3 regions of the Suilimivivens sp. genome follow, and region 3 is predicted to be linked to each of the others. Evidence: predicted binding sites of a transcription regulator. Region 3 holds the regulator's gene; each other region holds the start of a gene.

Region 1 (8,050 bases), on a different contig from region 3:
GGAGTGATCTTTGCAAGGATAGCATCTACTGCTTCCTGTGTTAATTTTCCTTTTTCAACTAATTTAGCATAGCCTTTGGCGATCTTTGCTTTTCCGCCGTCAGCCCACTCCTGCTTGATATCGCAGAGTGCTACTTCATATCCGTCAACCTGGGCAAATGCCTTTGCAATACCCTGTCCCATAGTACCGGCACCGATAATACCTACTTTCATTTCTTTTCCTCCTGAGATTTTCATTATCTTTTATTCTTAACAGCCGGTTTCCTGCCGCAGGCACTACGCCGACTGTCATTTACAGATCTGTGCTTTCAGAAATCAGCAGTTCTTGAAGGGCTCTTTTACTTTTTCCTTGTTCTTGTCAAGGAAGAATGCCATTCCATACTTCTGGTCTTCTGTCTCAAAGCAGTCACCAAAAAGCTTCTCTTCGATCACGATTGCCTGATCCATGTCTGCATCAAGACCTTCGTTGATCGCTTTCTTGCAGTTGCGGACAGCGATCGGTGCATTCTTTGCAATGCCTGCTGCCATCTTCTCTGCTGCAGGAAGTAACTCCTCCTGTGTATAAACAGCGTTTACAAGACCGATTCTGTAAGCCTCGTCAGCCTTGATGTTTCTTGCTGTGTAGATTATCTGCTTAGCCATGCCAGCGCCTACAAGACGGGCAAGTCTCTGTGTACCGCCAAATCCGGGTGTGATGCCAAGACCAACCTCAGGCTGTCCAAATACGGCATTGTCAGAACAGATTCTGATATCACAGCTCATGGAGATCTCGCATCCGCCGCCAAGTGCGAATCCGTTTACTGCAGCGATCACAGGGATCGGGAAGGTTTCGATCTTGCGGAACACATCATTTCCCTTCTTACCGAAGGCTTCGCCCTCTGCCTTGGTCAGTGTGCTCATCTCAGCGATATCTGCACCTGCAACGAAGGACTTCTGTCCTGCACCTGTCAGGATCAGTGCTCTTACTTCATCAAGGTTTACAGCATCCAGAACAGCGTTCAGCTCGTCCAGTACTGTAGAATTCAGTGCGTTCAGTGCCTTCTCACGGCTGATGGTGATAATGGCATAAGCACCCTTCTGCTCATATGTTACAAATTCCATGGTATTAACTCCTTTTTATTTTGTTCACAGAAGTAAGCAGACCTAAGAAGTTAAGCCTGCTTACTTATTTTCCTTAAAATATGCTTAGTCTTCAATCTTAACGACTGTAGAGCATCCCATACCACCGCCGATGCAGAGAGTTGCAAGACCGGTCTTGGCTCCTCTTGCCTGCATCTCATGAAGCAGTGTAACAAGGATACGGCATCCGGAAGCTCCAACAGGATGTCCAAGAGCGATCGCACCACCATTGGGGTTGAGCTGCTTGTCAACATCGATTCCCAGATCCTTACCTACTGCAACAGACTGTGCTGCGAATGCTTCGTTTGCCTCGATGATATCGAAGTCCTCGATCTTCATGCCTGTCTTAGCCATAACCTTCCTGGTAGCAGCAACAGGTCCAATACCCATAACCTCAGGTCTTACACCTGCAAGTGCGCCAGCTACGAAAGTAGCCATGGGCTTAACGCCAAGCTCCTTAGCCTTCTCTTCGCTCATAACAACGACTGCTGCTGCACCATCATTGATACCGGATGCATTACCAGCAGTAACAAATCCGTCAGGATTGATGGTACGGAGCTTTGCAAGTCCTTCGATGGTAGAACCATGACGGGGTCCTTCATCTACCTTGAACTCGATCATTTCTTTTTTCTTCTTAACCATTACAGGTACGATTTCGTTCTCGAAAGCACCGTTCTTCTGTGCTTCTTCAGCCTTTAACTGGCTCTTTAATGCGAACTCATCCAGCTCTTCCCTGGTCAGTCCCCACTCTCTGCAGATATTGTCTGCAGTTGTGATCATGTGGTAATCATTGAATGCATCCCAAAGGGCATCCTTGATCATGCAGTCAACTAAAGTACCATTGTTCATTCTATATCCATAACGTGCCTGAGGAACAGCATAGGGTGCCAGGGACATGTTCTCCATACCGCCTGCTACAACGATGTCAGCATCTCCTGCCATGATCATCTGTGCTGCCTGGTTTACACAGTTCAGACCGGAACCGCAGACAACGTTCATGGTAACAGCGGGAACCTCGATCGGAAGTCCTGCCTTGATAGATGCCTGACGGGCTACGTTCTGTCCAAGTCCAGCCTGGATAACACATCCCATGTATACCTGATCTACTGCTTCCGGAGCAACTCCAGCCCTCTGAAGTGCCTCCTTGATTACGATTGCGCCAAGCTCAGCAGCAGGGGTTGTGCTTAAAGAGCCACCCATGGTACCGATCGCTGTACGGCATGCACCGGCTAAAACAACTTTCTTTGCCATTATTTCTTTCCTCCGTTTGAATCATTTTGTATAAAATTTCAGCCTTACCGGCTGTCTGCAACGATTGTTAATTTTTTGTCATTGCCACAGAAATCATTATAACATAGGGCTTTTACTTTTGCAATCACAATTCACAGAAAAGACATTTGTTGAAAGGGCATTCGTCCACTGGACGTGAAGTTGAAAAAGACGCTTCGTTCTGATGAAGAGCGAAACGTCTTTGAAGCTTTCAGATATGTTGTCACACACCTGATGTTGTATTCGGCATCTCGGTGGGAGTCTGAGTTGGTACCGCTGTAGGTTCTATCTGTGCCGGCTGCGTCGTTCCTGCCGGTGCCTGTGCTGCCGGTACAGCAGGCACTGTCACTGACGCTTCTTCCTTCTTTTCCTGGCTTCTCAGGCTTTCCAGATAGGCCTGCCACTCATCTTCCTTACGGATTTCTTCGACCTTGTCAAAAAAGGCGCTCCAGGAATACAGTGTCTCATCACTGACATTCACACGGCTCACAGGGCTTGCCGCTGACAGAAGTACCATGCCTGCCGGAAGCATTTCTCCCTCGGGAACCACGGAGCCGTCCGCTGAAACAGCGATCTTTTCATCTGCCAGCTTCTGCAGGAAGCCTGCCAGCTCTTCATAGCCATTTTCGATGAGATTCCTGATCTCTCCCTGCAAAAGTGCGGTTCCCTTCATCTTTGTCACATAAGCTGCGTTCACGATGGGAGTGCCTTCTTCCGAAACCGTCACTGCCTGATCCGGCATCCTTTGCATTTTTGCATAGGAAAAGGAAAGGATCTGTTCCCTGCCCTCTGCATCCTTCATCAGGAAACGATAATTGTAATCTGGTGTCGATACGACCTGGATCTTATCTGTCAGGATAACCGGCTGCCTGCAGTCCTTCCAGACCAGCTCATTCTTTTCATTCAGGATGATCTCTTCCTGCCCGGTAAAGAAAACGGACGGTCTGCCGGTATCCTGATTGTACCCGATCACCAGATTGCCGGAGGCATTTTCATGGGCTTTATCTTCACTGTCCTTACTTTCTCCGCTTTCCTGTGATGCCTGCTGGAAGCAGATCATGCTGCCATCTGCCGCATTTCCCGGAAGCGTGATTTCCAGTGTATACGGTATCGTCTTCCCCTTTGCTCCTTCCCTGCCATCTGCTGTCATATTGGAAGCGAGTACCAATACACCAAGTGACAGGAAGCCCGCCGTCAGTACTGCTGTCTTTTTCTTCATTCTTTTCCCCTTTCGCTTACATAAAATTTCCTTTTACACATTTATTATAGCAAATGAAAGGACGTTTCATGCTACCGGTACTAGCAATATCCTTCCATCGTTCTCTGTGATCCGATAAAGCGTGTCATAGGAAAACTCCGTTCCGTCCATGAAGGGTGCAAACAGCTCCTGATTCTCTTCATCAAGAGGCTCTACATACAGATAGCCTGCATGGGACTCCTCGATCGTCTTTAAAAGTGCTGCGCTGTCCGTCGTCTCTCCGCTGATATTTCCGTACATCACAGATACCGGTGCTGCTTCAAAGCTGACATAGGCATTCCTTACCCAGCTGATATCCGACAGATCCCGGAGATACAGTACACGGCCGATGCTTTTCCTCGTTCCTGCACCGATCTTCGCCAGAAAGGCCTCTGCCTTTTCATCTACGATGTCTTCTCTCTCCTGCCGGATCTCTTCTATAGTATTCCTGTAGCCGGTCAGTGCCCGGTAAGACCCCTGATAATCTGCCGTCAGAAGAACCGGTATAGCACAGAGCAGCAGCCCCCGAACAGCATTTTCTGACCTCAGTACAAGATATGCGGTCAGATACAGGCTTCCTATCGTAAAAGGTGCTCCGTACCGTTCAATCGAGGACACCATGCCAAAGGGCTCCAGATACTGCGTTTCCACTGCAAAGATCGTCAGGTGGCTGATCAGGTTCAGGCTGTAAAAGCACGCTGCGCTCAGCAGGGCAAACAAAAGCAGGAATCTGCTGTCCTTGCCGGTTATCTTTTTCCGGATCCCAAGCAGGGCATAAATAACCAGCACCAGAAGCACCAGCATCAGCGGACTTAAATTCAGTATGGCTGTTGAATACCGGTGCAGCGGCCATTTCAGGAAGGCTGTCAGAAAGGCATCTATCATCTGTTCCTGTACATCCGGAATGTTCATGCTTCCTGTCGCCATATGGATCGCAGCGCCTGTCAGCTTGGCAACCCTTCTGTTCATCAGGCAGAAGAAAAGCCAGCTTCCTTCTGTCAGCGCAGGCAGGCATACCACAGCTATAAGTCCTCTTTTCACTGCCTTTCGGTCCTGTGCAAATATTTCATCCCTTCTGTGCAGAAAGTGATATAGCAGTGTAAATAAAAGTCCAAAGAACAGCCAGACCACCCCTGTATTCTTGCAGAGCACCAGTACCATCAGATAACAGGCCTGTCTTCCGTAATAAAACAGGGAAGAATGCCCCTCTCTGTCAAGAACTGCTGTCAGGAATGCCCCATAGATCACAGCCATGGTAAAATCTGCGCAGCATCCGTCCATCCAGAAGGCTTCCACCATGGAAGGGAACAGCCACAGCAGTACAGCGCCGATCGTCATGGTGATTACGTTCTTCTTTCTGATCCGCTCCAGCAGGGGAACAAGGAATGTCAGATTGCAGACATAATATCCTGCAAACATCAGCCCTTCTCTGAACTCTGAGGGTGAAAGATGCAGGAACCACCATTTCAGCATCTGGGTTCCCGGCGGATAATCCCCAAATTCTGCCGCCACGTTTTCATACCGGTCTGCAAAGCCGTTCAGGTAAAAAATGGACTTCACATCTGTGGCCCAGAAATTATAGTCATCCCACCAGCTTGTCAGCTTACCGGATACACACACTGTCACAGCCATAAGCAGCATCAGGGCTGTCAGAAAAGCGGGTGCCCTCAGCTCCCTCCCGGCAAAGGAGACAAGCTCCTTTCTCTTTTTTCTGTCCATCTTAAAGACAAGGAACCCGCTTCCCAGCAGAAATAAGGGTGCCAGGATATCCGTCAGCCAGAGGAGATTTCCAAAGCTGAGCCCATACAGGAATAGGATCAGAAGGCTCACTGCTGCAGGGATACAGTCTGTCAGCTTCTCTTTCAGGTAAAATCCAAGGATCAATATAAAAATTAAGAGTGATAAAATATGAATGATAAACATAGTAAAAGTATACCTCAAAAAACATGCGCCGTGGAAGCTTTTTAAACAAAAATGCCTGCTGCCCCCAGATATTCAAAAAGATGTGGAGCACCTGCCCCACATCTTTTTGAATTTAGCCTCCCACTCAGGGAGCCTGTCACGCCTGTCCTTCCATCGCTCCGGACCGGCCGCTTTATTTTATACCTCAGGCTCGATCAGACCGTAAGTATTTCCTTTTCTCTTATAAACTACATTCACCTGGTCTGTCTCTGCATTACAGAATACAAAGAAGTTATGTCCAAGAAGCTCCATCTGTACACAGGCATCTTCCGGATACATAGGCTTGATATCGAACTTCTTGGTACGGATGATCTGTACCTCCTCATCATCCAGATAATCCTTCTCTATGAAATCCTGCTTGAAGAATCCTCTTGACTGCTCCTTGGCGATCAGCTTGGTCTTATACTTCTTCAGCTGCCTCTCGATGATCTCTTCTACAAGATCAATCGATACATACATATCATTGCTTACCTGTTCAGAACGGATGATACTGCCCTTAACCGGGATCGTAACTTCGATCTTCTGTCTGTCTTTCTCGACACTGAGTGTAACATGTACCTCTGTTTCCGGTGTAAAGTACTTCTCAAGCTTACCGATCTTGTCCTCCACTGCTGCACGAAGTCCAGGAGTCACTTCAATATTCTTGCCAATAATAATAAACTTCATATACATCATCCTTTCCGTGGATTATTTCTTTCACTCATTATAGCACATGTCCCCTTAGTTTTGCAATAATTTCAATGATTTGTTTAAAAACCATATCAGTTTTCCAACAATTTTAGTCATCTTCGGGAAGTGACTTTTTTCGACTATCCTGTTCTCTTTATCATAAACACACAAAACGTCCGTTCCTCATTTTTCCTGTGGATAGTGTGGATAACTCCGTGTATAAATCAAAAACGCCTGTTTTATGGCATTTGTGTATGTGGATAACTTTTTAGTCCTTTTCTTCCTGTTGTCCATATATATCAGGTCTCTCTTTTTCTGCTTTGTGTAACTTGCACACACCATCGTTTGTCAACCCGTTTTAGTACAAAAAAAGAAGTCTGACTCTTTATGAATCAGACTTCTGTAATTTCATTTTTCTGTTTTCCTGAGAGGACCGGACTTCTTTTAGAAGATTCTCCTGATAGAAAGGATAGAACGGTAATTTGCGTTGGAAATAATAATTCCTGTCTTGGCTGTTGATGCATGCACGATCTGTCCGCCGCCAATATAGATTGCAACATGACCGGAATAGCAGATGATATCACCCGGCTGTGCACTGTCAAGGCTGCCAACTGCAGCACCTACGCTTCTGTCTGCTGAAGATGAATGAGGCAGGCTGACACCATAATTGGAATATACACTCATAACAAATCCGGAGCAGTCCGCACCATTTGTCAGGGATGTTCCACCCCAGACGTAAGGATTACCGACGAACTGGCAGGCAAAGCTTGCGAGCTCCTTGCCAAGCTCACTGCCGCTTCCTGAAATAACCGGTGCCGCATAACTCTGATTGCTGCTCTGGCTGTTCTTCTTATTTGCTTTCGCTGCCTTGGCTGCTGCTTCCTGTGCTGCCTTTCTCTCTGCTTCTTCCTTGGCAAGTCTTGCTTCCTCTTCTGCCTTGGACTCTGCCTTTACGAATTCTGTAGAAAGGGTGACATAATCTAAGGATACATAGCCATCACCTTCCTCGATATTTACCTTAACCCAGCCGTCCAGCTCTTCGGTAACCAGCAGTTCGTCTTCAATAGGAACCATACCGATCACTGCGGAATCAGTAGAGGGCTCTTCTCTTACATAGAGAGTAGTAGTATTAACGGTGGCGATTCTTGTACCCACCTCTTTGGCAAGCTCTACTGCATCCTCACCTGTGACACAATACTCTGCCTTCACATAACCGGTCACACTGCCGGATGTGATCTCGTACCAGCCGTTGTCCTCTGAAATAAATTCACCAACAGACTTGTCATAAAGCTTACCAAGGATCTCACCATCCTCACTGGGAATGCTTCTGACATTTACATAATCATTTACCTTGGCGATAACCAGGGATTTAAAGCCTTCTTCTTCCTTCCTGGCTGCGATTTCTCTTTCCTTCTGGGGAATGGTCTTGGTGGTGGAAGCCGTTACGGTTTCTTCAATGACTTTCTCTTTCTGGATTGGCTGTACATCAAGCTTGGGGCTTGCTGTTGCCAGTGGAGATGCACTGAGCGACGGAGATGCCGCTGATGAATCTTCTGTAGCTGCTGTTCCTGTACTGCTTTCTTTCTGCTCTGCCTTTTTGGCATCTGTCTCATCCTTGATGTTCTTGACACTGGTACCATTGGAAGCAAGGAAGAAATCAATGCCTGCGGAAGGAAGATCTGTCTTCTCCTTCGCAAAGCTGTTCATATTCATACCGGAAAATAAGAGCGCTGCTGAAAGAACGCCTGCTGCTATTTTCACGTAAGATTTCTGCATAACAAAACTCCTTCAAATC
Region 2 (8,050 bases), on a different contig from region 3:
CAAGCAGGAGTTCCGGGAAAAGGTCATGGACTATTTTACCTGTGAATATCTGCAGGGAAGGACACCAAACCCCTGTATTGCCTGTAACCGTTATGTGAAGTGGGAGTCCCTCTTGCAGAGAAGTCTGGAGATTGGCGCAGATTATATCGCTACCGGTCATTATGCAAGGATTGAGCAGCTTCCGAATGGCAGGTATGCGATCCGCAATTCCGTAACGGCAAGGAAGGATCAGACCTATGCACTTTATAATCTGACCCAGGATCAGCTTTCCCATACGCTGATGCCGGTAGGGGCTTATCATAAGGATGAGATCCGGAAAATGGCAGTTGAAAATGATCTGCCAGTGGCCTATAAGCCGGACAGCCAGGATATCTGCTTTGTACCGGATGGAGATTATGCAGGTTTTATTGAAAGGGAAAGAAGAGGAAAGGTATCGGGAGAAGGAAACTTTGTTTTAAAGGACGGTACAGTGATCGGCAGACATCTCGGTATCACCCATTATACGATCGGACAGAGAAAAGGACTTGGCATTGCCATGGGACATCCGGTTTTTGTGACAGAAATCCGACCGGAGGCCAATGAAGTAGTAATTGGAGAAGCGGAAGATGTGATGACAGATCACCTGACCTGCAGCCATATCAACTACATGAGCATTCCGGATCTGACGGAGGAAAGGCGTGTATTTGCCAAGATCAGATATTCCCATCCGGGAGAATGGTGCCGGATAAGGAAAGCAGGAGAAGACAGGATCTTCTGTGAATTTGAAAAGCCCGTCAGGGCGGTAACACCCGGACAGGCTGTCGTATTTTATGATGGAGAATATGTACTTGGAGGCGGCAGCATCGAAGGATGAGGCCGCCTTAATTACAGGCAGTGGAAATCGGCGATCCGGTTTTCAAAGGTAGTGTAATAACTGAAACCGCATTCACGCAGAACGTCAGCAGCCCTGTCAAAATCACCGGCGATAGCGGACGGGTCGTGAGCATCTGAACCGATCGTGATGATCTCACCGCCAAGCTGCTTATAGCGCTTTAAAACGCCTGTGCAGGGGTGAACATCCTTCATTCCTTTGCGGAGTCCAGCGGTATTTAATTCAATGCCACGTTCCATTTCCAGAAGACGGATCAGAATCTTATCGAAGATATCCTGATATTTTTCATAGCAGTAATCCTTATCCCTGCTTGCTCCATAGCGGACAACATAATCCAAATGACCGTAGACATCAAAATTGCTGAAGACATCCAGATTCTCAAGGATGGAAGAAAAATATTCCCGGTAGGCTTCTTCGTCACTGCGCCCCTCATAAAAGGACGGATAGTAGGGATCCCTTCCGTGGCAGATATGGGAAGAAGCTATGATGAAATCAAAAGGGTAGCTTCTGGAATACCGGTTCAGTTCCTTCTGGAGATGAGGCTGGATTCCGAGCTCCACACCAAAGAGGATTTGGATCTGATTTTCATATTTTTCTTTTAAGGTAGCCAGTTCATACAGGTAGGAATCGGTGTTTAATTCAAACATACCGGCTTCCTCGGGTTTTCCGTACACATAGTCCATATCCATATGTTCGGTAAAGCACATGGTAGTGAGCCCGAGAGAAATCCCCTTCTTTATCATGTCCTCCATGGGTGCCGTACTGTCGCCGGAATTGTGGGTGTGTAAATGATAGTCTGCGGTGATCGTCAAAGTAAATGACCTCCATTCTCTTCTTCTTAATCCCAAGTCTAGTGGATTTTCTAGGAAAATGCAATGAATCAGAAGAGAAAAGAGGGGGATTTATAAAAATTACATTAAATTTACAGGGAAACAGGAATATTTTTAAATTTACATCTTGCACTTTCCGGACAAATTAGGTAAAATAATCGTGCTGATAAAATTTTGTCAATCTATGGAAGATAAGTTTTCCTGGATGGCGAAATAATATAAAATTTATTCAATTTTAGGAGGAAACTAAAATGGCAGTAAAAGTAGCAATTAATGGTTTTGGCCGTATTGGTCGTCTGGCATTCAGACAGATGTTTGGTGCTGAAGGTTATGAAGTAGTTGCAATCAACGACTTAACAACACCTTCTATGTTAGCACACTTATTAAAATATGACTCTTCACAGGGCAGATATGTAGCTATCGGAGAAGAGGATCAGGTTACTGCTGATGACGAAGCTGGAACAATTACCGTTAAGGGTAAGACAATCAAGATCTACAAAGAGCCCGATGCAAACAATTGTCCTTGGGGCGAGATCGGTGTAGACGTTGTTCTTGAGTGTTCTGGATTCTATACCTCTAAGGCTAAGGCACAGGCTCATATCAATGCTGGTGCTAAGAAGGTTGTTATTTCCGCTCCTGCTGGAAATGATCTTCCTACAATCGTTTACAATGTAAACCACGAGACACTGACAAAGGATGACAAGATCATCTCTGCAGCTTCTTGTACAACAAACTGCTTAGCTCCTATGGCTAAGGCATTAAATGACCTTGCTCCTATCGAGTCTGGTATTATGTGCACAATCCACGCTTACACAGGCGATCAGATGATCCTTGACGGACCTCAGAGAAAGGGCGACAAGAGAAGAAGCCGTGCAGGCGCTGTAAATATCGTTCCCAACTCAACAGGTGCTGCTAAGGCAATCGGACTTGTTATTCCTGAACTGAACGGCAAGCTGATCGGTGCTGCACAGCGTGTTCCTACCCCTACAGGATCTACAACACTGTTATTCGCAGTAGTAGACAAGGCAGTTACCAAGGAAGAAGTTAACGCAGCTATGAAGGCTCAGGCTACAGAATCCTTCGGTTACAACGAAGAAGAGATCGTTTCTTCCGATATCGTTGGAATGAGATTCGGTTCCTTATTCGATGCTACACAGACAATGGTTAGCCCTCTTCCGGATGGAAAGACACAGGTAGAAGTTGTTTCTTGGTATGACAATGAGAACTCCTACACAAGCCAGATGGTTCGTACAATTAAGTACTTCGCTGAGTTAGGCTAATTCAGTTATAAGTATCTGAAAGAAAGACCTGTCTAAAGGTCCGGTCTTATGGACCGGACCTTTTTTGTACGGGATAATGCTTTAATAAATTTGGAGGATTGAATCATGGGATTAAATAAGAAATCAGTTGATGATATCAACGTAAAAGGCAAACGTGTCCTTGTAAGATGTGACTTCAACGTTCCTTTAAAGAATGGTGAGATTACAGATGAGACACGTATCGTAGCAGCTCTTCCTACAATCAACAAGCTGCTTGCAGATGGCGGAAAGGTAATCCTTTGCTCCCATCTTGGAAAGGTTAAGAATGGCCCTAACGAAGGAGAATCTCTTGCACCTGTAGCAAAGAGACTTTCTGAGAAACTTGGCAAGCCTGTAAACTTTGTAGCAGATTACAATGTAACAGGATCTGCTGCTACAGAGGCTGTTGCAGCTATGAAGGATGGCGATGTTGTTCTGCTTCAGAATACACGTTTCCGTGGTGCAGAGGAGACCAAGAATGGAGAAGAGTTCTCCAAGGAACTGGCTGACCTTTGTGATGATTATGTATGTGATGCTTTCGGATCTTCCCACAGAGCACATGCATCCGTAGCCGGTGTTACCAAGTTTGTTCGTGCTAAGGGTGGTTCCTGTGTAGTTGGTTATCTGATGCAGAAGGAAATCAACTTCCTTGGAAACGCAGTAGAGAATCCGGTAAGACCTTTCGTAGCAATCCTTGGTGGTGCTAAGGTTGCAGACAAGCTGAACGTTATCAATAACCTTCTTGAGAAGTGCGATACACTGATCATTGGTGGTGGTATGGCATTTACCTTCTTAAAGGCTAAAGGATATGAAATCGGTAAGTCTCTGGTTGATGATGAGAAGATTGATTACTGTAAGGAAATGATGGATAAGGCTGAGAAGCTCGGTAAGAAGCTGCTTCTTCCTATCGATACTACAGTAGCTGCAGAGTTCCCGAATCCTATCGATGCTCCTATTGAGGTAGAAGTAGTAGATGCTGACAAGATCCCTGCTGATAAGGAAGGTCTTGATATCGGAACCAAGACAGCAGCCCTCTATGCTGATGCTGTTAAGTCTGCTAAGACTGTTGTTTGGAACGGACCTATGGGTGTATTCGAGAACCCTACTCTTGCAAAGGGAACTATCGCAGTAGCTAAGGCTCTTGCAGAAACAGATGCAACTACAATCATTGGTGGTGGTGATTCTGCAGCAGCAGTTAACCAGCTTGGTTTCGCTGACAAGATGAGCCATATTTCAACTGGTGGTGGAGCTTCCCTTGAGTTCCTTGAAGGTAAGGAGCTTCCTGGTGTAGCAGCTGCTGACGACAAATAACCGAAAGCAACTTAGTGAATGCAATATTAAATTTAGAAAGAGGATAATAAAATGGCAAGAAGAAGAATTATTGCCGGCAACTGGAAGATGAACATGACTCCCAGCCAGGCAGTTGAGCTTTGCGCAACACTGAAAGATTTAGTAAAGAATGATGATGTAGATGTAGTATACTGCGTACCTGCAATCGATATCGTACCTGTAGCAGAAGCTATTAAGGGAACCAACGTTAAGTTAGGCGCTGAGAACTTCTATATCGAAGATAAGGGAGCTTTCACAGGTGAGATTTCTGCTCCTATGCTCAAGGATGCTGGTGTTGAATATATCATCATTGGACATTCTGAGAGAAGAGATATTTTCGGTGAGAACGACATCCTGATCAATGCTAAGGTTAAGAAGGCATTTGCTGCTGGACTTAAGCCGATTCTCTGCTGTGGTGAGTCCCTTGCACTTCGTAAGGCTGGCACATACAAGGAGTGGATCGCAAGACAGATCAAGTGGGATCTTACAGATGTAACTGCTGATCAGGTTAAAGAGCTTGTTATTGCTTACGAGCCTATCTGGGCTATCGGAACAGGTGAGACAGCTACAGCTGACCAGGCACAGGAAGTATGTAAGATGATCCGTGACGTTATTGCAGAAATGTATGATGCTCCTACAGCTGAAGCAGTTCGTATCCAGTATGGCGGATCCATGAATGCAGGTAATGCAGCAGAACTCCTTTCCAAGGATGACATCGATGGTGGTCTGATCGGTGGAGCAGCTCTTAAGCCTGACTTCGGAAAGATTGTTAACGCTTAATTAATGTGGAATGGATATTCTGGAAACAGAATCAAGGTATAACAAAAGAAAGAACTCTGGTGCGTATTGCATCAGGGTTCTTTACTTTTAGGACAATAGAAAGTATACTGATAAAAACAGATTAAAAAAGGTTGGAGTTCAGAGTGGAATTAATAGGAAATGAATGGATCAGATGCGCAGCAACGGGGGATTCCAATGCTATGCTTATCTGGGTTCTTGTGATCGCTGTTGCATGTGGCGGTATCATAACTTCGATCATTATGCTGCTTAATGGCAAAAATGATAGAAAACAGTCAGGGGAAAAAGGACGTAAGAAGGAGAGGGCTCATGAGAAATAAACTCTATATGGTAATTCCCTGTTACAATGAACAGGAGGTACTTCCCGAAACTTCAAAGCGCCTGAAGGAAAAACTCTCGACACTGGTAAGGGCAGGAAAGATCGATCCAGAGAGCAGGATCATATTTGTCAATGATGGCTCCAAAGACAGAACATGGGAGATCATCAGGAGACTTCATGAAGAAGACCCGGTTTTTGGCGGGGTAAACTTAAGCCGGAACAGGGGGCATCAGAATGCGCTCCTGGCAGGACTGATGACAGTAAAGGATCATGCAGATATGGCTATTTCCATGGATGCAGACCTGCAGGATGATATCAATGCCATTGATGAAATGGTTGAGAAATATCTGAATGGAACAGATATTGTATATGGTGTGAGAAGCAGCCGTGCGAAGGACACCTTTTTCAAAAAGGCGACTGCAGAGGGCTTCTATAAACTGATGAACACCATGGGAGTCAATACGGTATTTAATCATGCGGACTACAGACTGATGAGTAAAAGGGCACTGGAGGGACTAGCCGAGTTTCGGGAGGTCAATCTGTTCCTTCGTGGTATCGTACCGATGATCGGATATTCCACAGATGTGGTTTATTACGAAAGGGGAGAGAGATTTGCAGGAGAGAGTAAGTATCCTCTTGGCAAGATGCTTTCTTTTGCAATAGAGGGGATCACATCTTTAAGCACCAAGCCGATCAGGATGATCACGTTCCTTGGATTTTTTATTTTTCTAGTAAGTATTGGGATTTTGATCTATTCCCTTGTCAGACATTTCATGGGAGCAACGATTGTAGGATGGACTACACTTATGGTTTCCGTCTGGGCTATCGGAGGACTGATCCTTTTATCGCTTGGTGTAGTCGGAGAATATATTGGTAAGATTTATCTGGAAACAAAAGCAAGACCCCGTTTCCTGATCGAAGAATTCCTGAATGATACAGAAAATGCAAAGAAACCAGAAGAGAAACCAGAAAGATGATTTTTTCTTCTTGACAGAACACGTAATAACAGATACAATTGGTCATGTTGTGATAAGGCAGCACTTTATCAAGGTGTTGCCTTTTTCGTTGCCCTGTATACGGAGAATGATTGCAGAATCAACGTGTATCTGCCTGCGGACAGAGATTTGAGTGAAGTGGACATGGCATCGGAGCAAAAGAAAGAGAAAGAGGTTTTTATGGATCAGGAAGTTAAGATGCAGGAAGCAAAGGAAAAGAATGTAACAAAGAAGGAAACGGCAGAACAGATGATAAAGGATCATGGAGTGCCAGATCAGGATGCTGGAATGGCATTTCAAGATGCAGCGATAGATGAAGATATTTTAAGGGCAGTTCTCTCTATGGGATTTGAAACCATGTCTCCAATTCAGGAAAAGGCGATCCCGGTAATGTTGGAGGGGAGGGATATTATCGGGCAGGCACAGACTGGAACCGGTAAGACAGCAGCCTTTGGGATTCCGATGATCCAGAGAGTGGATCCGGAATTGAAGAAGCTGCAGGGGATCGTACTCTGCCCGACCAGAGAACTGGCAATCCAGGCGGCAGAGGAGATCAGAAAACTGGCCAGATATAAGCATGGGATCAAAGTGTTACCGGTTTATGGCGGCCAGGATATTAACAGACAGATCAGAGCGCTGAGCAGCGGTGTACAGATTGTTGTGGGAACACCGGGACGTGTGATGGATCATATGCGCAGGCATACGATCAAGACCAGGGAAATCCGCATGATCGTACTGGATGAAGCAGATGAAATGCTGAATATGGGATTCAGGGAGGACATTGAGACCATTCTGAAGGATATGCCAGAGGAGCATCAGATGGCATTGTTTTCTGCAACTATGCCGGAAGCAATCCTGCAGATTACCCATGAATACCAAAGTGAAGATGCAGAATATATTCGTGTGACACCTAAGGAGATCACAGTATCAGCAATAAAACAGGCCTATTACAAAATTGCAAGACAGGATAAAAAGGAGGCGATCTGCAGACTGCTTGATTACTATCAGCCGGTAAGGGGACTGATCTTTTGTAATACCAAAAAGATGGTTGATGAGATGGCAGAATTCCTGAAGGAAAGAGGATATCAGGCAGAAGGACTTCACGGGGATCTTTCCCAGTATCAGAGGGATACGGTTATGAATTCTTTCCGGAATGGACGCTGTAATTTCCTGATCGCTACTGATGTAGCGGCCAGAGGGATAGATGTCAGTGGTGTGGACGCCGTATTTAACTATGACGTACCGGAAGATATTGAATATTATGTACACCGTATTGGCAGAACCGGACGTGCCGGCAGGACAGGCCGTTCCTTTACACTGGTCAGTGGCAGGGAAATCTACAAGATCAGAGACATTGAAAGGATCTGCCACACAACGATACAGGAAAGAAGGCTGCCTGCACCGAAGGATATTTTATCTGCCAAAGCGAAAAAAGTATTTGCTGCAGCCACGGAGATTTATACAGAAAAGGATCTGGAGCGTCTGCGGGGTATGATCGAAAGAGAGGCTGCAAAGAAGGAAACAGATCCCATTACGATTGCAGCGGCTCTTCTGTATATGAATGTGGGTGAAGAGCCGGAAGAACTCCAGGAGGAAAGATCATTCTTTGA
Region 3 (8,050 bases):
AGCATTCCCCGTTTTCCCTGCTTTTCTGCAGCCATATCTCCGGCAAGCCCATGGAGGAATACTCCACAGCATGCTGCCTGAAAATATTCAAGTGAAGCAGACAGTGCCCCAATGACACCGGCAAGCACATCCCCGCTTCCTGCAGTAGCCATCCCGTCATTTCCTGTCCTGTTCAAATAAACCATCCTTTCATCCGGTGACGCAACAAGTGTTACCGCATCCTTGCCTGCTATCACGCAGCCATACTCCTTTGCCAGCTTCTTTAAATAAAATGCCGGATTTTCTTTGTAGGTATTCATGGAAATGCCTGCAAGACGGATAAATTCCCCTGGATGGGGTGTCAGGATCACCCTGCCCTTCTGATATTTTAACAGCTTTTCCTGCAGAGAGCCTTCCCTTGCGATCAGATTCAGACCATCCGCATCAATAACTGCTCTTTTTTCTCCCTGTTCCAGGATCATTTCCATCAGCAGCTCTGCGTTTTCATCTGTAGAGATCCCGCATCCTGCCACGATCACATCTGCCCATGCTATACTCTGCCTTACTTTTTCTTCCTCAGGTTTATCCTCATAAGCATAGATCATGGCTTCCGGAAGCTCCCTTAAGATCAGATCCCTGTTTTCGGCAGCTGTAATGATCTTCAGCATACCGGCACCACTTCTTAAAATTGTTTTTCCACACAGAAGTGCTGCTCCAGCCATATCCCTGCTTCCCGCTACAAGCAGTATCCTCCCGAAGGTTCCTTTATTGCCAAACGCTGCTCTCTCTGGCAGAATCCCATGTATATCTTCTTCCCTGTATGAAAAAAACGAAGGCTCCTTTCCTGATTTGAAAGACTCTGGGATACCAATATTATGAACCACGGTATGACCACACAGCATTTTCCCCGGATACAGATAGTGTCCTGCTTTTCCATACTGAAGAGCAACAGTAAGCTCAGCCTTCACTGCACACCCCAGTATCTTCCCGGAATCTGCACAGACTCCTGAAGGGATATCCACAGCGATCACTCTGCTTCCCTTTTCACCATAACAGTTGATTGCCCTGACAGCTTCTTCATATATCCCTGTGATCTCTCTTGTCAGCCCTGTTCCAAACAAACAGTCCACTACCATATCATATTCTGCTTTTGCTGATTTGCTATTGACTGTAATACCAAGCTGTTTCAGGATCGAGAGCTGGCTCCCGCACTCCATGCTCAGCTTCTCTGTATTTCCTATCAGGAAAATATCAGCGTGGATCCCCTTTTCTGCCAGCAGCCTTGCAAGTGCAAGTCCATCTCCCCCATTGTTTCCGCAGCCTGCAAATATTGCAATACGGATCGTTTCAGAGAGAAATGCCTCTATCTCAGAGAACACAGAAAGTGCCGCTCTCTCCATCAGTACCATGGCAGGTATCCCACAGTCTTTGATCGCTGTCATGTCACACACTCTCATCTCTTTGGATGTAACAATATACTCCATAAAACCCCCTTCAAAAAGAAATAGAAAGTACGCCAGCGGGCAGACTTTCTATGATTTCTTTTCTTCCTGTTCTTTTATAACAGGCTTAAAATTCTGAAGATCAAATATATCGACTACTTCCGGTCCGAAGACATTATGCATATAAGTATAAATATTCTGGCTGGTTCCCTGCATCTCCTGCCTTCTCACCAGCTTTTCCTTTAATTCTTCTCTCGTAGAATCAATCCATTCTGTGAGAGTTTCAATTTCCTGCCCATTTTTCTTAAGCAGGTCATAGGAAATCTCCATGGTCTTCAGCATCAGCTTACGATTGACCTCATCCAGTTCTCCCGGCAGACTGATCAGAAGATCCTCGCATTCATCAATCTTTCTGTTACATTCTTCTATCAGTGCTTTATGCTCATCCAGCTTCTTTTCAGCCTTCTTATCTGTCCCGTCACATCCGGTCTCAGCCAGTGTAACGATCTCGTCCATCAGTCTTTTTTTCAGTTTTTTCAGCTTCTTCAATTCATTCGCCGCACCGGCCTGCTGTTTTAACAGCTCTGTCTGTTCTGCAGATAGTGTGTGAATCTTCTTCTCTGCCCCTATGCTTACAACCAGCTGGTGCCATTGGTGATCCAATGTCAATGGCGGCAGCTTCCTGCCAGAAAGGGCATGTCTGAATTCTTCGTCTGATTTTGCCACGTTTCCTCACTCCAATCATCAGGCATCATAATGTGTTTCATATCGGTTAATATTATAGGTCAGCTTCATGAGACTGTCTGAAAGGTGTACATTCTCAACCTGTACATCCGGCGGCACATTCAAATCCACATGTGCAAAGTTCCAGATGCCACGGATTCCTTCCTTGACCAGTTCCTCGGCTACTTCTACTGCACAGTTCTTTGGAATGGTAAGCACTGCAATGTCGATCGCATTCTCTCTGACAAAGGACGACAGCTCCCTCATGGGAAGCACTTCCATATCCCGGATCTTCCTGCCATACAGCGCCGGATTATTGTCAAATATCCCCCGAAATAAAAATCCTCTTCTTTCAAAGTTCATGTAATTGGCCAGCGCCTGACCAAGATTTCCGGCACCTATGATGATCAGATTATGCGTCTGATCAAGACCAAGTATCTTACCGATCTCGCCATAGAGATATTCTACCTTGTATCCATAGCCCTGCTGTCCAAAGCCACCGAAATTGTTGAAATCCTGCCGGATCTGGGAAGCAGTCACCTTCATAATATCACTTAATTCCTGACTGGAAACCCGCTCGATCCCCTGGTCCTTCAGTTCACCAAGATACCGGAAATATCTTGGCAGCCGTCCTATGACGGCTTGTGATATTCCTTTATTTTCCACAATACCAGCTCCCATATGATTAATAATTTTATCATAGCTCAATGTTAAAAAAATGTCAATTCTTCCTGCATTGACAGAAAGCCGCCAAAACGCTACACTCTAAGATGATAAAAACAAATACGAAAAGGACATTTTTTTATGATTTTATCCTGTCAGAATCTATCCAAAGCCTTTAATGAAAAACCCATCCTCAAGGATGTTTCCTTCCATATTGAAGAGCACGACAAAGCAGCAATTGTTGGTATCAACGGAGTGGGCAAAACTACTCTGCTGCGTATCATCGTTGGGGAGCTGCCTGCTGATTCCGGTATCGTCACCCTGAAAAAGGAGGCCTCCTTCGGCTATCTGGCGCAGAACCAGAATGTAAACAGTGAAAATACCATTTATGAAGAATTACTCTCTGTCAAAGCACCTGTCATTGCCATGGAAAAACAGCTCCGTGAGATGGAAGAAAAAATGCATACTGTAAACGGCAGTGAGCTGGACAGCCTCATGGAAAACTATGCCAGGCTGAACCATCAGTTCGAACTGGAAAACGGCTATGCCTATCAGAGTGAGATCGGTGGTGTGCTAAAGGGACTTGGCTTTGCCGAAGAGGATTTTGGCAAACAGATTTCCACTCTCTCCGGTGGTCAGAAAACAAGAGTCGCCCTGTCAAAGCTCCTCCTGAAAAAACCGGAGCTGATCATCCTCGATGAGCCAACAAACCATCTCGACCTGAATGCAATTGCCTGGCTTGAAAACTATCTTCTGAATTATAAGGGTGCCGTTCTTACTGTTTCCCATGACCGTTATTTTCTGGATCGTTTTGCCGGCAAGATCATTGAAATTGATCAGACAAAGGCTACTACCTTCCTTGGCAATTACACAGCTTATGCCGCCAAAAAGGAAATTCTGCGTACTGCTGCAAGAAATGCCTATTTGAACCAGCAGCAGGAGATCCGTCATCAGGAGGCAGTCATTGAAAAGCTGAAAAGCTTTAATCGTGAAAAATCCATCAAACGGGCAGAAAGCCGGGAAAAGATGCTGAATAAGATTGAAGTCCTTGAAAAACCAACGGAAACCCGGGCTGATATCCATATGACACTGACTCCCCGCTGTCAGAGTGGAAATGATGTTCTTCATATAGAGCATCTTGCCAAATCCTTCGATGACCTTTCCCTGTTCCAGGATATCAGCATGGATATTAAAAGAGGCGAACACGTAGCCATCATTGGTGATAACGGTACAGGGAAAACCACGATCCTTAAGATCATCAATGACCTTGTTCCTGCCGACAGTGGTACGATCACACTTGGTACAAATGTACATATTGGCTACTACGATCAGGAGCATCATGTCCTGCATCCGGACAAAACGCTTTTTGACGAAATTTCTGATGAGTACCCTTCTCTTACCGGTACCCAGATCCGTAATACACTTGCAGCTTTTCTGTTTACCGGTGATGATGTATTCAAACTGATCCGTGATTTAAGTGGTGGAGAACGAGGTCGCGTTTCCCTGGCTAAGCTCATGCTTTCCGAATCCAACTTCCTGATCCTGGATGAGCCGACAAACCACCTTGATATCGCCTCCAAGGAAATCCTTGAGGATGCGGTAAATGCCTATGAAGGAACTGTCCTGTATGTTTCCCATGACAGATACTTCATTAACCGGACGGCATCCAGGATCCTGGAACTATCTGGCGGCCAGCTTACCGGCTTTCTTGGAAACTATGATTATTATCTGGAAAAGAAAACCGGTGATCTTCCAAACGGAGATCTTGCTGTGAAAAATACTGTTTCCAAAGCCCCTGCCCCGCCCTCCGAGGGCATGCAGGACTGGAAAGCCCAGAAGGAGCAGCAGGCAAAGCAGCGCAAGAAGGAAAATGATATCCGGAAATGTGAAGAAGAAATCGCAAAGCTGGAAGAAAAAGATAAACAGCTTGATAACGAAATGGCACTTCCCGAAAATGCGACCAATGTGGCAAAGCTTCAGGAGCTGACAAAGGAAAAAGAAAGCATCTCTGCAAGACTTGAAGAATTATATGAAAAATGGGAAACGCTGGAGGCCTTATAAGGCTTCCAGCGTTTTTCTGATTTCTTTAATAAAGCTTTCACTGTTCAGAACAGTTACATTTTCAAGGGATGTGATCAGGGCAAGATCCTTTGTCATCTTACCGTCTTCGATCGTCTTTAAGGTTGCCTTTTCCAGCCTGTCCGCAAAGGCGATCAGATCATCAAGGTCATCCAGTTCCCCTCTTTTCCGGAGTGCCCCGGTCCAGGCAAATATCGTTGCCACAGAGTTTGTAGAGGTTTCCTCCCCCTTCAGGTGCTTATAATAATGTCTCTGTACCGTTCCATGTGCTGCCTCATACTCATAAACACCGGCAGGGGATACCAGCACAGAGGTCATCATGGCAAGGGAGCCAAATGCAGAAGAAACCATATCACTCATCACATCACCGTCATAATTCTTGCAGGCCCAGATGAAGCCGCCCTCTGCTTTCATGACTCTGGCTACCGCATCATCGATCAGCGTATAGAAATAGGTGATTCCTGCATCCTTAAACTGCGCTTCAAATTCCTTTTCATATACCTCCTGGAAAATATCCTTAAAGTCATGATCATATTTCTTGGAAATAGTATCCTTAGTTGCAAACCACAGATCCTGCTTCGTTGATAATGCATAGGAGAAGCATGCTCTCGCAAAGCTGGTAATGGATTTATCTGTATTATGGATTCCCTGGATAATACCGCTTCCTGTAAACTGATGGATCAGTTCTCTTGTCTCTGTTCCGTCCTCTGCTGTAAACACCAGCTCTGCTTTTCCAGGTCCCGGCACCTTGATCTCTGTATTTTTATAGACATCACCATAGGCATGACGTGCCAGTGTGATCGGCTTCTTCCAGTTTCTGACACAGGGCTCGATTCCCTTTACTACGATGGGCGCACGGAATACAGTTCCATCAAGGATCGCACGGATCGTACCATTCGGACTCTTCCACATCTCCTTCAGATTATATTCTGTCATTCTGGCTGCATTTGGTGTAATGGTCGCACATTTAACAGCCACACCATACTTTTTCGTAGCCTCCGCACTCTCCACAGTTACCCTGTCATCAGTCTCATTTCTATGTTCCAGCCCAAGATCATAATATTCTGTTTTCAGATCAATATAAGGAATAAGCAGCTCATCCTTGATCATCTTCCAGAGGATCCTGGTCATTTCATCCCCGTCCATTTCCACGAGCGGGGTGGTCATTTTTATCTTCTCAGCCATATGCTCTTTCTCTCCTATTCCTGCTCTTCATTCTTATAAATATCGTACAGGCCATTCTTTACCATGTTATTATAGGCATTATTCATATGCAGGGTTGCCAGTCTTTCTGCTTCATCTGCATTGCCTGCCTTGATAGCCTCCATGATCTGTCTGTGTTCATTATTGGATGCAATTCCTCTTTCCTTCGTGGAAAGCGTCTTCTGTCTGATCCTTGCTACATACTGGTGAAAATCTACAAGCAGTCTTTCCAGCATCTTGGAATTGCAGGCATCATACAGGATATGATGAAACCTGTTATCCAGCTCCGTCATCTGTTCCATATGCCCCTTGGACGCATGGAATGCTGCCAGATATACATTCTCTTCCAGTTCTTCAAGCTGCTCCTCTGTGATATTCTCCGTGGCAAGTCTTGCACACATTCCCTCCAGGGAGGAACGGATCATGTAAATGTCCTTTACATCCTTGGCGGTAATACCTGTCACATAGGCACCCTTATTGGGAATGATCTGGATCAGTCCCTCCAGCTCAAGCTGCCTGAAGGCTTCTCTTACAGGCGTTCTGCTGACTCCCAGCTCTTCCCCTATGGCAACCTCCTTCAGCTCCTCGTGCTCTTCATACTTTCCGCTTAAAATATCCTCCCGGAGCCTGTTAAACACTCTGCCTCTTAAGGAATATTTATCTGTTACTTCTTTTTTTACATCATAACTGCTCATTCTGTTATCATTGCCCTCTAACCGATAGTTGTGTCAAGCCTTTTGCAGGCTATTGCGATCTGCTCGATCAGCTCTGCATCTGTTATGACAGTCACACGGCCTTCTTCATATTGTTTGTCTACCCATTTCTTGACCTCTGCAACGAGTGGGCTTGACTTGTCAAGCTGCTTCTCAGCCTTCAGTTTGAAATAAGTATTGATCCAGTGTGCAATTCCTGCAAGACCGGATGTGTTGCTGACTGCACAGAGTGCCGGACGGTTTAAAAACTTGTCCGTATCAAATATATTATAGATCTCCTCATTTTTCAACAGTCCATCTGCATGAACTCCGGCACGTGTCACATTAAAGTTCTTTCCTACGAAAGGCGTCCTCTCCGGAATATGATAGCCGATCTCCTTTTCATAGTACTCGGCAAGCTCAGTGATCACAGTGGTATCCATACCATTTAAATCTCCCTTTAGCTGGGCATACTCAAATACCATGGCCTCAAGAGGCGTATTACCGGTTCGCTCACCAATACCAAACAGAGATGTATTGACACCGGAGCATCCATACAGCCATGCCGTTGTGGAATTGACCACTGCTTTATAGAAATCATTATGTCCATGCCACTCGATCATTTCATGCGGTACACCTGCATGGGTATGCAGCGCATAAATGATACCCTGTACACTTCTCGGGATAACAGCACCCGGATAATTGACACCATAGCCCATGGTATCGCAGGCTCTTACCTTGATCGGAATCTTATACTCCTCCATCAGCTTCATAAGCTCCAGACAGAATGGCACGACATAACCGTAAATATCCGCTCTTGTGATATCCTCCAGATGGCATCTGACACTGATGCCTTCTTCCAGGCAGTCCCTGACAATGCTTAAATAATGCTCCATTGCCTGGCGTCTTGTCATTTTCAATTTCAGGAAAATATGATAATCAGAACAGCTCACAAGAATACCGGTTTCCTTCATTCCGATCTCTTTGACCAGCTTGAAATCCTCCTTGCTGGCACGGATCCAGCTTGTCACCTCAGGAAACTGATATCCTCTCTCCATACACTTGTATACAGCATCTCTGTCCTTTTTGCTGTAAAGGAAAAACTCGCTGGCACGGATCATACCATTTGGTCCGCCCAGTCTGTGCAGATAGTCATAGATCCTTACAATCTGCTCTGTGGTATAAGGTGCTCTTGACTGCTGTCCATCACGAAAGGTAGTATCTGTGATCCAGATATCCTTAGGCATATTGTGAGGCACGATCCTGTCA

The links. Region 3 encodes Rex, which represses fermentation and respiration genes when NADH is low (regulators of the CRP and FNR family bind a similar motif). Its sites were predicted from a motif close to ATTGTTAANTANTTAACAAT; they were not measured.
Region 1: WJQ40_RS07275 (acetyl-CoA C-acetyltransferase) is a predicted target of Rex. The motif match lies at 2,433-2,452, and genes of this name have one in related genera.
Region 2: gap (type I glyceraldehyde-3-phosphate dehydrogenase) is a predicted target of Rex. The motif match lies at 1,864-1,883, and genes of this name have one in related genera.

What each region holds. Positions count from the first base shown of each region.
Region 1 covers NZ_JAXXXI010000037.1:13,877-21,926, reverse strand. Annotated here, with positions in the region: gene WJQ40_RS07285 (3-hydroxyacyl-CoA dehydrogenase NAD-binding domain-containing protein) at 1-212, opposite strand, end outside; gene WJQ40_RS07280 (enoyl-CoA hydratase-related protein) at 315-1,100, opposite strand; gene WJQ40_RS07275 (acetyl-CoA C-acetyltransferase) at 1,185-2,369, opposite strand; gene WJQ40_RS07270 (hypothetical protein) at 2,611-3,606, opposite strand; gene WJQ40_RS07265 (hypothetical protein) at 3,673-5,547, opposite strand; gene raiA (ribosome-associated translation inhibitor RaiA) at 5,725-6,252, opposite strand; gene WJQ40_RS07255 (NlpC/P60 family protein) at 6,700-8,031, opposite strand.
Region 2 covers NZ_JAXXXI010000008.1:16,326-24,375, forward strand. Annotated here, with positions in the region: gene mnmA (tRNA 2-thiouridine(34) synthase MnmA) at 1-853, shown strand, start outside; gene WJQ40_RS01165 (histidinol-phosphatase HisJ family protein) at 865-1,683, opposite strand; gene gap (type I glyceraldehyde-3-phosphate dehydrogenase) at 1,953-2,981, shown strand; gene WJQ40_RS01175 (phosphoglycerate kinase) at 3,087-4,310, shown strand; gene tpiA (triose-phosphate isomerase) at 4,362-5,108, shown strand; gene WJQ40_RS01185 (hypothetical protein) at 5,252-5,446, shown strand; gene WJQ40_RS01190 (glycosyltransferase family 2 protein) at 5,436-6,422, shown strand; gene WJQ40_RS01195 (DEAD/DEAH box helicase) at 6,621-8,050, shown strand, end outside.
Region 3 covers NZ_JAXXXI010000035.1:137,219-145,268, reverse strand. Annotated here, with positions in the region: gene WJQ40_RS05775 (NAD(P)H-hydrate dehydratase) at 1-1,463, opposite strand, end outside; gene WJQ40_RS05770 (hypothetical protein) at 1,512-2,147, opposite strand; gene WJQ40_RS05765 (redox-sensing transcriptional repressor Rex) at 2,166-2,810, opposite strand; gene WJQ40_RS05760 (ABC-F family ATP-binding cassette domain-containing protein) at 2,949-4,868, shown strand; gene WJQ40_RS05755 (NADP-dependent isocitrate dehydrogenase) at 4,863-6,071, opposite strand; gene WJQ40_RS05750 (GntR family transcriptional regulator) at 6,086-6,784, opposite strand; gene WJQ40_RS05745 (2-isopropylmalate synthase) at 6,802-8,050, opposite strand, start outside.